Regions from separate parts of the Streptomyces sirii genome, predicted to be linked through region 1. Evidence: riboswitches for the same ligand, from Rfam matches in the RefSeq annotation. Region 1 holds a riboswitch; each other region holds the start of a gene.
What was found. A riboswitch is a leader RNA that binds a small molecule or an ion and turns the genes downstream of it on or off. The one in region 1 is predicted to bind S-adenosylmethionine.
Positions count from the first base shown of each region.

Region 1 (5,592 bases):
GACGTAGACGTTCACGAAGCGGCGCAGCTTGCCGGCGTCGTCCAGTACACGGGCCGCGATGCCCTGGTGGTTCTTCTCCAGGTCGGCGATCACCTCGGAGAGGGTCGCGCCCTCGGCGGTGACCTCGGCCTCACCACCGGTGTACGTACGGAGGATGGTGGGGATGCGGACCTTGACGCTCATGGTTCTGCCTTCCGGACAGGTTGGGGGAGTACGGGTACGGGTGCGTGGAGCCGTGGCTCAGCCTGCCAGGCCGGCCTCGCGGAACGCGTCCAGACTCGGGCGGATCGTGGCCGTGGGCCCGGACGTCGGCGCGACGGCGTCAAGCGTCTTGAGGCCGTCACCCGTGTTGAGGACGACGGTGGTCAGGGACGGGTCGAGCACACCGTCCTCGATCAGCTTCCTGGTGACGCCGACGGTCACACCGCCCGCGGTCTCCGCGAAGATCCCCTCCGTCCGGGCCAGCAGCTTGATCGCGTCCACGACCTGCTCGTCGTCGACGTGCTCCACCGCACCGCCCGTACGGCGCGCGATGTCGAGCACATACGGGCCGTCGGCCGGATTGCCGATCGCCAGCGACTTGGCGATGGTGTTCGGCTTCTGCGGGCGCACGACGTCGTGCCCGGCCTTGAAGGCCGTCGACACCGGCGAGCAGCCCTCCGCCTGGGCACCGAAGATCCGGTACGGCCGATCCTCGACCAGCCCGAGGGCGATCAGCTCCTTGAGCCCCTTGTCGATCTTCGTCAGCTGCGAGCCGGACGCGACGGGGATGACGATCTGGTCCGGGAGCCGCCAGCCCAGCTGCTCGCAGATCTCGTACGCCAGCGTCTTGGAGCCCTCGCCGTAATAGGGGCGGAGGTTGACGTTGACGAAGCCCCAGCCCTCGCCCAGCGGGTCGCCGATGAGCTCCGAGCAGAAGCGGTTGACGTCGTCGTAGTTGCCCTCGATGCCGACCAGGTCGCCGCCGTAGACGGCGGCCATGACGACCTTGCCGGCCTCCAGGTCGTGCGGGATGAACACGCAGGACTTGAAGCCCGCGCGGCGGGCCGCGGCGCCGACCGCGCCGGCGAGGTTGCCCGTGGAGGAGCAGGACAGCGTCGTGAAGCCGAAGGCGCGGGCGGCCTCGACGGCGATCGCGACGACCCGGTCCTTGAAGGAGTGCGTCGGGTTGCCGGAGTCGTCCTTGACGTAGAGGGCGCCGGTGACGCCCAGCTCGGCGGCGAGCCGGTCGGCCTTGACGAGCTTGGTGCCGCCGGGGTTCAGATTCGGCTTGTCCGCCACGTCGGCGGGGACGGGCAGCAGCGGGGCGTAGCGCCAGATGTTGTCCGGACCGGCCTCGATCTGCTTGCGCAGGGCCTCGGGGTCGCCGCTCGGCAGCTCGTACGCCACCTCCAGCGGCCCGAAACAACTCGAGCAGGCGAAGAGCGGCCCCAGGTCGAAGCGCTCACCGCACTCGCGGCAGGACAGCGCGACGGCGGGCCCCAGAGCGACGGGGGAGGCGTTTTCGGTGACTTCGGTGCTGTACACAGCCATGGAGGCGAGGCCCTTTCTCCTCATCTTCCTCATGGCGCATCTCGCCATGAGACGGATTTGGCACCTTCCCTAGCCGGGAGCCTCGCGCGCGATGATCGCGACGGAGACCGACTGGAGGGTTGCCGGGGCTTCAACGGGCCGTTTCCCTCTGCCCCTCTGGATGAGCGGTATGGCGCTGGGGCGAAACCCAGGCGTTTGTGGCGCGGCGACCCCGACATGCGACGGCCATCCGCGTTGTTCAAGACTGTAACCGAAGGCACTGACAGTTGAGATAGTCGTCCGAACCGCGAGATGGATCACAGAATGGCCCACACGATGGATTGCCTACCGGTCGCGGCACCGGCGGCCACCGAGGAGTCGTAGACGTGCTGGAAGAGGTGGAGCGCTGGCTGAGCAGCCGCTCCTGGTCGGCCGCGGACCGTCCGCTGGAGCAGCTGCTGGAGGCCAAGCGCCAGACGGGCCGTACGGTCAGCGTCGTGCTGCCCGCGCTGGACGAGGAGGCCACGGTCGGCGCGATCGTGGCCGCGATCCGCGCCGAGCTGATGAGCGGCGCCGTCCCCCTGGTCGACGAGCTGGTGGTGCTGGACTCCGGGTCCACCGACCGCACCGCCGAGGTCGCGGCCGCGGCCGGCGCCCGGGTCGTCCACCGCGACACCGTTCTGCCCCGGCTGCCCGCGCTGCCCGGCAAGGGCGAGGTCCTGTGGCGCTCGCTGCTGGTCACCACCGGCGACATCATCTGCTTCGTCGACGCGGACCTGCGGGAGTTCTCCGCCACCTTCGTGTCCGGGATCGTCGGCCCGCTGCTGACCGACCCCGACGTCCACTTCGTCAAGGCGATGTACGACCGCCCCCTGGAGACCGGCGGTCGCCCGGGCGAGCAGGGCGGACGGGTCACCGAACTGGTCGCCCGCCCGCTGCTGAACCTCCACTGGCCGCAGCTGGCCGGCTTCGTCCAGCCCCTGGGCGGCGAGTACGCGGCCCGGCGCTCGCTGCTGGAGCGTCTGCCCTTCCCGGTCGGCTACGGCGTCGAGCTCGGCCTGCTCGTCGACGCCCTGCACACCGTCGGCCTCGACGCGCTCGCCCAGGTGGACGTCGGCGTACGCAGGCACCGCCACCAGGGCGGCCAGGCCCTCGGCCGGATGGCGGCCGCCATCTACCGCACCGCCCAGCTCCGCCTCGCCCGCGGCCACCTGGTGCGCCCCCGGCTCACCCAATTCGACCGCGGCGAGGAGGGCTTCGTCCCCCGCACCACGGACGTGGACACCGAGGAGCGGCCGCCCATGGCCGAAATACCGGAGTACGCGGCGCGGCGGGCGGCCTGACCCGTGTCCGTACGTTTGCGCGGTTCTGCGGCGGGTTAATGTCGCGACATGGTCTCCGAGCGCAGTGCGGTCCGGGCAGGTGCCGAGGTTCTCGTCGCGTCCAATCGCGGGCCGGTGTCGTACGCCGTGGGGGAGGACGGGGCGCTCGGCGCCAAGCGGGGCGGGGGCGGGCTGGTGTCCGGGCTGTCGGCCATCGGCCCCGACACGAACGCGGTGTGGGTGTGCGCGGCGCTCGGTGACGGGGACCGGGAGGCCGTACGCCGGACCGGGGGCACCCTGGCGCCGGAGGACACCGGCGGACAGCGCGTCCGCATGCTGGACATCCCGTCTCAGGTGCACGCCGACGCCTACAACGGCATCGCGAACTCGGTGCTGTGGTTCGTCCACCACATGCTCTACCAGACGCCGCTGGAGCCGGTCTTCGACGCCGGGTTCCGGCAGCAGTGGGGCGCGTACGAGACGTACAACCGCGCCTTCGCCCGGGCCCTCGCCGACGAGGCCGCCGAGGGGGCGGCGGTGCTGGTGCAGGACTACCACCTGGCGCTGGTGCCGGGGATGCTGCGTGCGCTGCGGCCCGACGTGCGCATCGCGCACTTCTCCCACACGCCGTGGGCGCCGCCGGACTACTTCCGGATGCTGCCGGACGAGGTGGCGCGGCAGCTGCTGGAGGGCATGCTGGGCGCCGATCAGCTGGGGTTCCTCACCCACCGGTGGGCGGACGCGTTCACCGCGTGCTGCGCCGAGGTCACCGGCGGCACCGGGGGCACCCGGATCGGTGCGTACGGGCTCGGGGCGGACGCCGACTTCCTGCTGGAGCGGTCGCGGCGGGCGGATGTCGAGGAGCGGCTGGCCACCCTGCGCGAGCAGATCGGCACCGGGCCCGACGGGACGGCGCGCAAGACCATCGTCCGGGTGGACCGGACCGAACTGTCGAAGAACATCGTCCGCGGCCTGCTGGCCTACCGGCAGCTGCTGGCGGAGGAGCCGTCGTGGCGCGAGCGCGTGGTGCATATCGCCTTCGCCTACCCCTCGCGCCAGGACCTGGCCGTCTACCGGGAGTACACGGCGGCCGTCGGCCGGCTCTCCGAGGAGATCAACTCCGAGTACGGGACGGACACCTGGCGTCCGGTCGTCCTGCATGTGAAGGACGACTTCGCACGGTCGCTGGCCGCCTACCGCCTGGCGGACGTGGCACTGGTGAACCCGATCCGGGACGGGATGAACCTCGTCGCCAAGGAGATCCCGGTGGTGTCGGAGCAGGGCTGCGCACTGGTGCTGTCACGGGAGGCCGGCGCGCACGAGGAGCTGGGCGGCCACGCCCTGACCGTCAACCCGTACGACGTCAGCGGCACGGCGCGGGCGCTGCACGAGGCGCTCTCGATGGACGCCGGGGAACGCGGCGAGCGCACGGCGCGACTGGCGGCGGCCGCCACCGCACTGCCGCCGGCCCAGTGGTTCCTCAAGCAGCTGCGGGCGTTGCGGGGCTGAGACGAGGACGGGGGCGCCCGGCTGGGCGTCGGGGGCCTCCCTGCCGGGTAGCCCGCCGGGGACTGTGACCGGCGTCACCCCTCACCACCTTGAGCTTCACATCGATGTGAAGGTTCGAGGCTGCGTACCAGGAAGCACGCCACCAGTACGCACCCGAACAGAGGCGAGGCAAGAGCGATGAACCACCGGCTCCTGGCTGACCGACCCGTAGCCGATCAGCCCAGGGAAAACGACCTCTACGACTACAGCCCGATAGTCGATCGCGCACCGATCCGGTGGCCGGGCGGCGCCCGGGTCGCCTTCTACGTGGGCCTGAACATCGAGCACTACCGGATCGACCGCCCGTCGACGAGCACCTTCCCGGGCACCGCGGAACTGACCCCGGACCCGCTGAACTACGGCTGGCGCGACTACGGCCCCCGGGTCGGCGTCTGGCGGCTGATCGAGAGCCTCGACCGCCACCGGATACGCGCCAGCGTGCTGCTCAACTCCGACGCCGGCGAACGCTATCCGCAGATCGTCGAAGCGGGCCGGGCCCGCGACTGGGCGTGGCTCGCCCACGGCAAGAACAACTCCACCTTCCAGGCCGACATGACGCCCGACGAGGAACGCGCCTACCTGACGGAGGTGGTCACCAGCATCGAGCGGACCACCGGCCGGCGGCCGCGCGGCTGGATGGGGCCGGCGCTCACCGAGACCTTCCGCACTCCGGAGCTGCTCGCCGAGCTCGGGCTGAGCTACGTGCTGGACTGGACCAACGACGACCAGCCGTACCGGCTGAACGTGCCGGGGATGCTGAGCGTGCCGTACTCCGTCGAGCTCAACGACATCGGCCTGTTCGTCAGCAAGGGCCTGACGGGGCCGGACTTCGTGCAGATCGTCAAGGACCAGCTCGACCAGCTCCACGAGGACGCGGCGGACAGCGGCCGGGTGATGTCCCTGGCCCTGCACCCGTTCGTCATCGGCCAGCCGTTCCGCCACAAGTACCTGGACCAGGCCCTCACCCACATCGCCCACCACCCCGGCGTATGGCTGACCACCAGCGACGAGATCGCCGCACACTACGCACGGACGGCGACGGGGGCGGCGGCGTCGTGAGCGGGGCGTCGTCACACTCGAACCGAACGCTCAATCCAAACGCTCAGCCCGAACGCTCACCTCACGGCGAGGTGGTCCGCGAGGGCGCCGAGCAGTTCCACCACCCCGGCGGGGCCGTCGACCACCAGGTCGGCGCGGTCGGCGAGTTCGG
Region 1 covers NZ_CP147982.1:5,446,328-5,451,919, reverse strand. Annotated here, with positions in the region: gene WAB15_RS24725 (MoaD/ThiS family protein) at 1-183, opposite strand, end outside; gene thrC (threonine synthase) at 241-1,533, opposite strand; SAM riboswitch class I at 1,551-1,700, opposite strand; gene WAB15_RS24715 (glucosyl-3-phosphoglycerate synthase) at 1,899-2,855, shown strand; gene WAB15_RS24710 (trehalose-6-phosphate synthase) at 2,904-4,343, shown strand; gene WAB15_RS24705 (polysaccharide deacetylase family protein) at 4,521-5,441, shown strand; gene otsB (trehalose-phosphatase) at 5,498-5,592, opposite strand, start outside.

Region 2 (5,592 bases), 2.8 Mb from region 1:
TCTTCGGCGGGATGGCCGAGGCGCGGATGGGCCGGCTGCCGTTCGCCGCCTTCTACCTCATCATCGGCTACCTGGCGCTGCTCGGCTACGCGGCCGCGCACGCCTCCTCGGGCCAGACGCTGGTGGGCGCCTCCGGCTCCATCGCCGGCGTCCTGGGCGCCTTCCTCTACCTCTTTCCCAGGGCCCGGGTCACCAGCGTCTTCCCGTTCCTGTTCTTCCTTCCGCTGCGCTTTCCCGCCTGGATCGTGCTGCTGTTCTGGTTCTTCCTCCAGTGGCAGGCCGCCCAGGACGACCCCCGCGGACCCGGCGTCGCCTACCTCGCACACGTCCTCGGCTTCACGCTCGGCTTTCTGTACGCCTGGGTCCGCTACCGGAGGGATAGTGTGGGGGCCACCAGGGCGAATGACCCGGCGACCGAGGGAGAGAGCCAGCCGTGATCACGTCGATCGTGCTCATCAAGACCAGCGTGGACCAGATCCCGGAGATCGCCGAGAAGATCGCCGCACTGGACGGCGTCAGCGAGGTCTACTCGGTCACCGGCGCCCACGACCTCATCGCCATGGTCCGGGTCTCCGCCCACGACGACCTGGCGGACGTCATCCCCGGCCGCATCAGCAAGGTCCCCGGCGTCGCCTCCACCGAGACGCACATCGCCTTCCGCACGTACTCCCAGCACGACTTGGAGGCGGCGTTCGCGATCGGGCTGGATGCCTAGCCCGTTTTTCCCCACGCTTTCGGCTGTCCCGCCGTGGTGGTTGTTCGCCGTTGCGCCTGGCGGCGGGCGTGGTGTTGTCGGGTGCGGTGACAGCCCTACGGACTCCGTCCTACGGTCTGTCCCCTCCCGTGGGTGGGAGTGGGAAGGCCCGGTGGGGGCGGGCCAAATCCGTCGACTACCTGCACACGAAAGCTGACGTCCACCCCCACCGTTCTTCCCCCACCCACTACGGGAGGGGGCGGGCCGGAGGGGTAGGGGTGTGGGACGTAAAGCGCAGCAGTCCCACACCCCTACCCCTCCGGCCCGTCACCGGCAGCCGAACAGCCCCGCGCAGCGGCAACAAGCCCGCCGCAGGCGAACCAAGCGAAACCACCACGGCGGGAAAGCCGACAACGTGGGACGGCTCCCCGCGTCAAAGAGACGCGGGTACGCAACGGCCGTCCTCCGTGCGGTAGTTCCAGCGGGCCCCGTTGGTCACCAGTTCCTGTACCGCGTGGACGAAGCGGTCGACGTGCTCCTCGGGGGTGCCGACGCCCAGGCTGACGCGGATGGCGTTCAGGGACCGCTCGCCGGGGGCCGCCTCCGGGGCGCCGCACTCCCCCGGGTCCTGCGGCTCGCTGCCCAGCAGGGTCCGTACGAGCGGGTGCGCGCAGAACAGGCCGTCGCGCACGCCGATGCCGTACTCGGCCGACAGCGCGGCGGCGAAGTGCGAGCTGTTCCAGCCCTCGACGACGAACGAGAGCACGCCCACCCTCGGCGCCTCGTCGCCGAAGAGGGAGAGCACCTTGACCTCGGGCACCTCGGCCAGGCCCTCCCGCACCCGGGCGATCAGCGCCTGCTCGCGGGCGACCAGGGTGTCGAAGCCGGCCTCGGTCAGCGCCTGGCAGGCGGAGGCGATCGCGTAGGCGCCGATGACGTTGGGCGAGCCGGCCTCGTGCCGGGCCGCGGTGCTGTGCCACTCGACGTCCACGCCGCCGTCGGTGCGCCGGGAGACCCTGCGGCTGGCGCCGCCGCCCGCCAGGTACGGCTCGGCGTCCTGCAGCCAGTCCGCGCGGCCGGCCAGCACCCCTGCACCGAACGGCGCGTACAGCTTGTGGCCGGAGAAGGCGACCCAGTCGGCGTCCAGCTCGGCGATGTCGAGGGGGTGGTGCGGGGCGAGCTGCGCCGCGTCCAGCACAATCCGCGCGCCGTGGGCGTGGGCCGCGGCCGCCAGTTCCCGTACCGGCCACAGCTCACCGGTCACATTGGACGCACCGGTCACGCACACCAGCGCCGGCCCGTAGGGCTCGCGCTCGGCGAGCGCCTTCTCCAGGGTGTCCACCGCCTGCTGCGGGGTGCGCGGCGCGTTCAGATACGTCACCGTGACGTCCGCGCGCTGCTCCCAGGGCAGCAGCGAGGCGTGGTGCTCGGTCTCGAAGACGAACACCCGGGTACCGCGCGGGAGTACGGCGGCGAGGAGGTTGAGCGAGTCGGTGGTGGAGCGGGTGAAGACCACCTGGTCTCCGGCTCGGCAGCCGAGGAACTCGGCGATGGTCCGGCGGCTGTTCTCGAAGAGGTCGGTGGAGAGCTGGGAGAGGTATCCGGCGCCGCGGTGCACGCTGCCGTAGTACGGGGCGTAGGCGGCCACGTCGTCCCAGACCCGCTGGAGGGCCGGCGCGCTGGCGGCGTAGTCGAGCGCGGCGTAGTCGACCTCGCCGCCGGTCACGAGCGGGACCAGGACATCGCGTCCCAGAACCGGCAGCGGGGCACAAACGGAGCTGTCGGCGGCAACGGCGGAAACAGACATGGCGAACTCCCGTGAGAGGCAAGCGAATTCGCTGCGGGCGGGCGCGTCTGGGTGCGTCACAGCGCAATGCCGGGGCGCCGCAGCGTGAAAGGAAAAGGGGTGCGGAAAAGGGGCCGTCGGGCCCTATCGCATTCGCTGATTCACGGAAGTTCTCCCTCGGGGACCAGGACCCCTGGCGAGGGATCCGCGCTTGCCGCAGACCTCGCTGCCTGCGGCCTGGTCATCACCCGGGGCACCCCGCCACGGAAGGAGGGTTGCCGGACAGCGGGCCGGGGCCTGTGTCGCTGTCACTCGTGACCTGCGCAGCATCATGCCACACGATCAACAACGCGCAAGCCCCGGTCCGTATGACGGACTGGGGCCTGCGTCACACTCTGTGTGACCAGGGGGTGTCTTCAAGACACCCGCTGGCCGCTCATGCGTTGCTGGCGGACACCCACCGCTCCAGCGCCCGCTTGGCGGCGCCGGAGTCGATCGAGGCGGCGGCCTTCTCGATGCCCGCGCGGATCTGCTCCGCCAAGGGGCCGTCGCCCGGCTCCAGCGCGACCAGCGCGGCCGCGGCGTTCAGCAGCACGGCATCACGCACCGGCCCGGTCTCGCCGTCCAGCAACCGGCGGGCCACCTCCGCGTTGTACGAGGCGTCCGCGCCGCGCAGGGCCTCCACCGGCACCAGCTCGATGCCCACGTCCCGCGGGTCGAAGGCCTCCTCGCGCACCGCTCCGTCCCGTACGACCCACACCCGGGAGGTCGCGGTCGTGGTCAACTCGTCCAGGCCGTCGTCGCCGCGGAAGACCAACGCCGAGGAGCCGCGCTCGGCGAGCACGCCGGCCAGGATCGGCGCCATCCGGGCGTCGGCGACGCCGGTCGCCTGGGCGCGGACCTTCGCGGGGTTGGTCAGCGGGCCCAGCACGTTGAAGGTCGTGCGGATGCCGAGCTGGCCCCGGGCGTTGGCGACGTGCCGCAGCGAGGGGTGGAACTTCACCGCGAAGCAGAAGGTGATGCCCGCCTCCTGCGCGACCTCGGCGACCCGCTGCGGGGTGAGGTCGAGGTTGACGCCGAGCTTCTCCAGGACGTCGGAGGCTCCGCTGGCCGAGGACGCCGCGCGGTTGCCGTGCTTGACGACCTTCGCGCCGGTGCCGGCCACCACGATCGAGGACATCGTGGAGATGTTGACGGTCTTGGCGCCGTCGCCGCCGGTGCCGACGATGTCGACGCTGGGGCCGGGGACCTCGATCAGCCGGGCGTGCGCGTACATGGTGCGGACCAGGCCGGAGATCTCCGCGACGGTCTCGCCCTTGGCCCGCAGCGCCACCGCGAAACCGGCGATCTGGGCGTCGCTGGCCTCGCCCCGCATGATCTTGTCCATCGCCCAGGCGGTGTCGTCCGCGCTGAGGTCGCGGCCGTCGAGGAGGGCGTTGAGGATGCCCGGCCAGGTGTGGGCCGCCACGCTGTCGCCGCCTGCCGGGGTCACAACGTTCATGGTCCACGCTCCTGGTGTGTTTCCTGCCTATGCCGTCACCCTATCGACCCGCCGGGCATGCCGGAGGGCCCCGTCCGATCGCCGGACGGGGCCCTCTGGGTGGCGTACTGCCTACGGTGCGCTACGAGGCACCGAGGGGATCAGTGGTGGCCGTGGCCGCTGGTGATCTCCTGGTACTCCTCGACCGTCGGCTTGGCGATGACGCTGTCCTCGCCGTAGTAGGACTTCGAGAGCTTGGCGCGCAGCTTCTGCGAGCGCTTGATCTTGCGCTTGACGCCGTTCTCGTCGACCTCCGGGCCCAGCTCGAGCGGCTTGGGCTGCTCGTGCTGCGTCAGCAGGTGCAGCTGCTCCTGGTCGAGCGGCTCGTGGACCTCGATGAACTCACCGTGCGGCAGGCGCTTGATGATGCCGGACTCGCGGCCGTGCAGCACCTTGTCCTTGTCGCGCCGCTGCAGACCCAGGCAGATCCGCTTGGTGGCGATGAAGGCCAGCACCGGAAGGACGAAGAAGCCGATCCGGACGAACCAGGTGAGGGAGTTGAGCGACAGGTGGAAGTGCGTCGCCCACAGGTCGTTGCCGCCGCCGATCAGCATCACGAAGTACGCGACCAGCCAGGCCACACCGAAGCCGGTGCGGGTGGGGACGTTGCGCGGGCGGTCCAGGATGTGGTGCTCGCGCTTGTCGCCGCGGACCCAGGACTCGACGAACGGGTAGACCGCGATGGCGACCAGGACCAGCGGGAAGATCACGATCGGGATCAGCACACCGAAGTTGACGGTGTGGCCCCAGAAGTTCCACTCCCAGCCCGGCATGACGCGGACCAGGCCCTCGGCGAAGCCCATGTACCAGTCGGGCTGGGCGCCCGTGGAGACCTGGTCGGGCCGGTACGGGCCGATGGCCCACACCGGGTTGATGCTGGCGACCGCGGCGATCACCGAGATCACACCGAAGACCAGGAAGAAGAAGCCTCCGGCCTTGGCCATGTAGACCGGCAGCAGCGGCATGCCGACGACGTTGTTGTTGGTCTTGCCGGCACCCGGGAACTGGGTGTGCTTGTGGTAGAAGACCAGGATCAGGTGCGCCACCAGCAGGCCGAGCATGATGCCCGGCAGCAGCAGCACGTGCACCGTGAAGAACCTCGGGATGATGTCGTGCCCGGGGAACTCGCCGCCGAAGATGAACATCTGCAGGTACGAACCGACCAGCGGCATCGCCAGGATGACGCCCTCGATGAACCGCACACCGGTACCGGAGAGCAGGTCGTCGGGGAGCGAGTAGCCGGTGAAGCCGGTGAACATGCCCAGCACGAACAGCAGGAAGCCGAACAGCCAGTTGACCTCGCGCGGCTTGCGGAAGGCGCCGGTGAAGAACACCCGCATCATGTGGACCATCATCGCGGCCAGGAAGACCAGCGCGGCCCAGTGGTGGATCTGGCGGATGAGCAGACCACCGCGGACGTCGAAGCTGATGTTCAGCGTCGACTCGAAGGCCTGGGTCATCCGGATTCCCTGCATGGGCACATAGGAACCGTGGTAGGTGACCTCGGCCATGCTCGGGTGGAAGAACAGCGTCAGGTAGACACCGGTCAGGATGATGATGATGAAGCTGTAG
Region 2 covers NZ_CP147982.1:2,662,007-2,667,598, forward strand. Annotated here, with positions in the region: gene WAB15_RS12055 (rhomboid family intramembrane serine protease) at 1-437, shown strand, start outside; gene WAB15_RS12060 (Lrp/AsnC family transcriptional regulator) at 434-715, shown strand; gene WAB15_RS12065 (aminotransferase class V-fold PLP-dependent enzyme) at 1,128-2,501, opposite strand; SAM riboswitch class IV at 2,683-2,800, opposite strand; gene trpD (anthranilate phosphoribosyltransferase) at 2,917-3,981, opposite strand; gene WAB15_RS12075 (cytochrome bc complex cytochrome b subunit) at 4,122-5,592, opposite strand, start outside.
Region 2: it holds a riboswitch for S-adenosylmethionine, as region 1 does, so the genes downstream of both, WAB15_RS12065 (aminotransferase class V-fold PLP-dependent enzyme) here and thrC (threonine synthase) in region 1, are expected to answer to the same signal.

Region 3 (5,592 bases), 4.8 Mb from region 1:
CGGGGACGGCCCCCGCCCCCGTGACCGCGACGACGGTGTCCGGGCCGACCAACGCGGCCAGGTCGTCCCAGGCCCCCGGGGCGGTCGGATCGGCCAGGGCGGTGAAGGGGCTCACGTCCAGGGGATAACGGGCGGCGCGGCCGACGCGCTCGGCGAACCGGGCGTGCGGGCCGGTCAGCGCGGCCCAGACGGCGTTGTCCAGGACATGCGGTTCGGCGGGGCTCTGCGCGGGGGAGGGGAAGACGCTGGTGGACATGGTGACGGGAACACTCCGTGGCATTCGTGGTATCCGTGACATCCGTACCGGCCGAGGCAGCGGTGGCATCCGTGAGGGGCATGGCGGACATGGCGGGTCGGCGTGCGCCCGGGACTCCGACGTGACGCCGCAGTCCCGGACGGCAGCCGCCCGTACGGGCGTTGATCAGGAGTTGTCGAGCGGCAGGCCGGGCGGGTTGACACGGGAGGTGCCGACGGCCTCGTTGGAGAGGTTCCAGGCGGCCAGCCACTTGGCGTACTGCCCGTTCTCGATCAGGTAGTTGATCGCCTCGGAGACCGGCTTGGCCAGCCCGCTGTCCTTCTTCGAGGTCGCCGCGATCAATCCCTGGAGCTTCACGCCGGCGCCGGAGAACTTGCCCGCGTTACGGGTCGCGTTGGGGGACTTCGCCGTCTGGGCGACGTGGTAGGCGATGCCGGGGTTGGGGCCGAAGTGGGCGTCGATCTTCCCGCTGTTCAGCGCCAGGTAGACGCTGTTGGCGTCCGGGTAGTACTTGACGGTGAGGTCCTTGCCCTGCTTCTTCAGCTTCGCCTTCCACTCCAGCAGGATCTTCTCCTGGTTGGTGCCCCGGCTCACCGAGAACGTCCTGCCGGCCAGGTTCTCGTAGTCGCCGTCGAAGTTCCAGGTGCTCTTCTTGGGCACCTCGAACGCCACGTTGTCCTGCCGGTAGGAAGCGAACTCGTACTTCTTCTTGCGCTCCTCGGTGTCGGTGACGTTGGCGAAGGCCACGTCGACCTTGCCGCTGTCGATGCCGACGAACATGTTCTCCCAGGTCGAGTTCTTCAGCTCGGGCTTCAGCCCGAGGACCGCGGCCACCAGTCGGCCGAAGTCGGGCTCGGCCCCGGTAAGGCTCTTCTGGTCCTCGCCCACGTAGGCCAGCGGCGGGAAGCCGGCGGGCAGGGCACCGACGCCGATCACCAGCCTGCCCTTCTTGGCGATCGACTTGGGCAGCCCGGCGCTGATGGACTTGACCTCGGAGACCTTGAGGTCGGTCTCCTTGCCGGCCCCGTTGGAAAGAGCGCCCACGACGACCGTCCCAGGCGGCCTGCTGCCGGACGTACCGGCCGCGTCGCTGCTGCCCCCGCAGGCGGCGAGGCCGCTGGCAAGGGTGGCGACGGCGGTGCTTGCGGTGAGGCCGCGGAGGAGTCTGCTGCGGAGGCTGAGGGTGCGCATGGGTGTCCTTGCTTCGGTGGGCGTTTGTGGTGGCGTGGGGGTTGCTTTGCCGGTGCGGGCGGGGATTCGCTGGGGCGGAGGTCAGAGCACCTTGCTCAGGAAGTCCCTGGTCCGCTCGTGTTTCGGGTGGTCCAACAGCTCGGTGGGCGGGCCCTGTTCGACGATCCGTCCCTCGTCGAGGAAGACGACCTGGTCGGCGACCTCACGAGCGAAGCCGATCTCGTGGGTGACGATGATGAGCGTGGTGCCGCTGGTGGCCAGGTCCTTGATGACGGCCAGCACCTCGCCGACCAGTTCGGGATCGAGCGCGGAGGTGGGTTCGTCGAAGAGGATGACCCCCGGCCGCAGGGCGAGCGCACGGGCGATGGCCACCCTCTGCTGCTGGCCGCCGGACAGCTGCCGCGGATAGGCACCGACCTTGTCGGCCAGGCCCACCCGGACGAGCAGTTCGCGGGCCAGCTCCCGGGCCTCGGGCTTGGACAGCTTCCCGGTGGCCACGGGAGCGGCGGCCACATTGTCCAGCGCGGTCAGGTGCGGGAAGAGGTTGAAGTTCTGGAAGACAAAGCCGATCCGGCTGCGCTGGCCCAGGATGACCCGTTCGCTCAGCTCCTTGAGCAGCTCGCCATGCCGGCGCACGCCGATCAGCTCACCGTTCACGCTGACGTACCCGACCTCGGGCTTCTCCAGGTGGTTGATCACCCGCAGCAGGGTCGATTTGCCGGACCCGGACGGCCCGAGGATCACCGTGACCTCGCCGGGCCGTACGGCCAACTCGACCCCGTCCAGCACCCGTTGAGCGCCGTACCGCTTGTGCACGCCGTGCACCCCGACCGCGGCCGGCCGTATGCCGATGTGCTCGGTGGCGTCCGTGGTCTCGGCGAACCCGGTGCCCTCGGTGGTCTCTGCGATCTCGGAGGTCATATCGCCGCCTCCCGTCGGGTGGCTCGGGCGCGCAGATCACGCAGACCCGTCCGCGCCCTCTGCAACGGCGTCGGCGGAAGGATGCGCGTCGCGCCCCGGGAGAAGTACCGCTCGACGTAGAACTGGACGATGGAGACCGCACTCGTGAGGATCAGGTACCAGACGGTGGCCACCAGCAGCAGCGGGACGATGTCACCCGGGTAGGTACTGCCCATGCTCTGCGCCGAGCCGAACAGATCGAGCAGCGACACGTAGAAGACGAGCGAGGTGCTCTTGATGAGGCTGATCAGCAGGTTGACGTAGTTCGGGGTGATGGAGCGCAGGGCCTGCGGAAAGACGATCCTGGTGAACTGGTAGCTCTTCGGCAGGCCGAGTGCCGAGGCCGCCTCGTGCTGCCCCTGGTCGACCGCGAGGACGCCGCTCCGCACCACCTCCGACGCGTACGCCGCCTCGTTCAGGCTGAGTCCGACGACCGCGACGACGATGTCGGTGGCGAGTCGGGACTCGTCGAAGGTGAAGAAGGCGGGCCCGAACGGCACCCCGAGGCTCAGCGTCTTGTAGAGCGCGCTGAAGTTGTAGAGGAACAGCAGCACCACGATCAGCGGGACCGAACGGAACAGCCATGTGTAGGTCCAGCTGACCGCTCGCAGCACCGGGCTCCGGGAGAGCCTGCCGAGGGCGATCACGATGCCGCCGAGCAGACCGAGCACGGCACTGTACGCCGTCACTTCGAGGGTGATGAGCAGACCGTCGAGGATCGTCGGGCGCAGGAACCAGTACTGGAACCGGTCCCACTGATAGAAGGGGTTGGTCACCAGTCCGTGGACGATCTGGGCCGCCAGCACCAGCACGATCGCCGTGGCGATCCAGCGGCCGGGTCGGCGCAGCGGCAGCACCCGCTGTGCCGCCGGCGGCCGCGGTGCGGAGACGTCGTCCGACCGTTCGGCCTCGGCAGTGCGTACGGTACGAGGCGCGGAGGAGGCTTCGGGGGTCTCCTCGGCAGGAGGCGCTGAGGCGAGGGACACCGCGGCGCCAGGGGATTCACTCATGGAGGGCTCCAGCGAGTTCGGACACCCCGGACCACGGATGCGGCATCGTCACGCGGAGCCGAAGGGACTCCGCGTGGCGATGCGCAGGAACGCACGGAACGGGGGCTGGGGAGGAAAGGCGCGCACCGCGACAGCGGTGGGCATCAGAGATTCAGCAGACCGTCAGCCGGCGGCTGTCAGCCTTGGCGGACAGCACGGCGGACGCGGCTCAGCTGCCGCTACACAGTGCGCTGTTGACGCGGAGCAGATCGACCGAACGGTTCGCGCACAGCAGCAGGCAGCCACGGCGCCGCCAGGCGGCCGTCCCGAAAGCTGCGTACATTCCGTCACCGTCACTGTTCCGGCCCTGCGGGCCTCGCGCTTACCGAAAGTCTTCCGGTCCGGTCGTCACCTGGGGCACCCCACCGCGGCGCGAGGGTTGCCGGTCAGCAAGCCAGGGCTTGTCGCTGACGCTCATGACCGATCTGAGGCGTAGGTTAGACAGATCCCCGACATGCTTGTCAAAGAGTGCCCGACCTGTGGGACGGCGAAACGGGAGCGATGGCCCCGACCTCTCCCAGGTCGGGGCCATCGTGTGGTGCCGGGCGCCGACGCACGCCGGCACTCCTGCTGTTCCTACCAGGCGACCGGCAGGCGTTCGGGGATGCGCTTCATGAAGCGGGTGCGCCAGACGAGTTGGTCGACGGGGACGGCCAGGTGCAGGCCGGGCAGGCGGGTGGTGAGGGCCTGGATCGCCGTCTCGATGTGCTTCTTTCCGAGCGGGACGGCGGGGCAGTAGTGCCCGCCGTAGCCGAACGAGAGGTGAGCGGCCGCGTTGGGCCGGTCGATGTCGATGGTGTGCGGGTCGGGGAACACGCTCTCGTCGGTGTTGGCGGCCTCGACCAGGACGAGGACGAGTTCGCCCTTCTTGATCTCTGTGTCGCCGAGCTGCATGTCGTCCATGGCCAGGCGGGGCAGCCCGTCGGCGATGGACAGGTTCACGCGCAGCAGCTCGTCCACGGCGGACGGTATCCTGCCGGGCTCCGCGCACAACTGCCGCCACACTTCAGGGTTCTGGAGGAGCGTGAACACTGCCATGGTCAAGGCGCCCATGGTGGAGATGACTCCGGCGCCGAACATGGTGACACCGACGGTGGCGAGCATCTCGTCGGTGAGGTGCGCATAGTCGGGATCGCCACGGAGGGCGGCGAGTTCGGCCATGAGCCCGTCGGTGGCGGGGTCGTTGAGCCGTCCGGCCATATAGGCGATGTCCCGGTCCCAGTTCAGGCGTGCCCCGGTGATGGGGCATGCCGAGTTCATGAACGCGATATCGAGACTGGACGCCAGCAGCGGTGCGTCGTCGCGGGGGACACCGAGGAGGTGGCAGTGGAGGTGCTCGGCGTAGGGGTTGGCGAACCGTCCGCGCAGGTCGACCGGCGGGCCGTAGTCGAGGAGGCCGTCGACCAGATGGGCGGCGTGGTCGGCCATCCACTCCGTCAGGCCGCCGGCCTTGGGATTGATCGCCTTGAGTACGGCCTTCCGTAGTCCGGCGCCGGTGATGTTGCCCATGTTGTTGACCACCTCGGGCGGGATGGTCAGCGCGTACTGCCGGGGGACGCCGGGAGCGGAGGTGTCCTTGAGGCTGAAGCGGGGGTCTTCGAGCACCTGCTTGCACAGCTCGTAGGAGGAGACGAGCCACGCCTCGTCCCCGGCGATGGTGCGCACCCGTGTGACCGGGGTGGCGCGAAGCCGCTCGATCTCCGGAGGGAGGCGGTCGCCGCGCGGGGAGAACGGGAAGTCGATCAAGGGCGGGGCGGTCGTCACTGGTCGCGTCCTTCGGTCATCGTGCCGGCGGGGGTTATCACGGCGTGGCCCTGGTTGCGTGTGGCGCGCAGGCCGTGCCCGCGTGAGTAGAGGAGATCGGCCATCGGCAGTGCCTGGTGGTAGCAGTTGAGCGAGGAGGGGACGCCCATGATTGCGGGGGTGTCGATGAACAGCGGCGCCTCGGCGCAGATGTAGTCGCGGCAGACCTGGCGCTGACGGTCCGTGGGCTGCTTCCCGTTGAGAACCTTGCTGGTGAGGAACCGGACCACGAGCTGATCACAGACCTCGCGGAACGCCGGGTCGGCGGACAGCCGGTCGTCGAGGCTCTCGCGTATGACCCGATAAGCGGGGATGTCCAGCAGTGCGGACATG
Region 3 covers NZ_CP147982.1:680,349-685,940, reverse strand. Annotated here, with positions in the region: gene WAB15_RS03200 (GNAT family N-acetyltransferase) at 1-256, opposite strand, end outside; gene WAB15_RS03195 (transporter substrate-binding domain-containing protein) at 422-1,447, opposite strand; gene WAB15_RS03190 (amino acid ABC transporter ATP-binding protein) at 1,529-2,293, opposite strand; gene WAB15_RS03185 (amino acid ABC transporter permease) at 2,365-3,417, opposite strand; SAM riboswitch class IV at 3,770-3,878, opposite strand; gene WAB15_RS03180 (cytochrome P450) at 4,033-5,220, opposite strand; gene WAB15_RS03175 (tRNA-dependent cyclodipeptide synthase) at 5,217-5,592, opposite strand, start outside.
Region 3: it holds a riboswitch for S-adenosylmethionine, as region 1 does, so the genes downstream of both, WAB15_RS03185 (amino acid ABC transporter permease) here and thrC (threonine synthase) in region 1, are expected to answer to the same signal.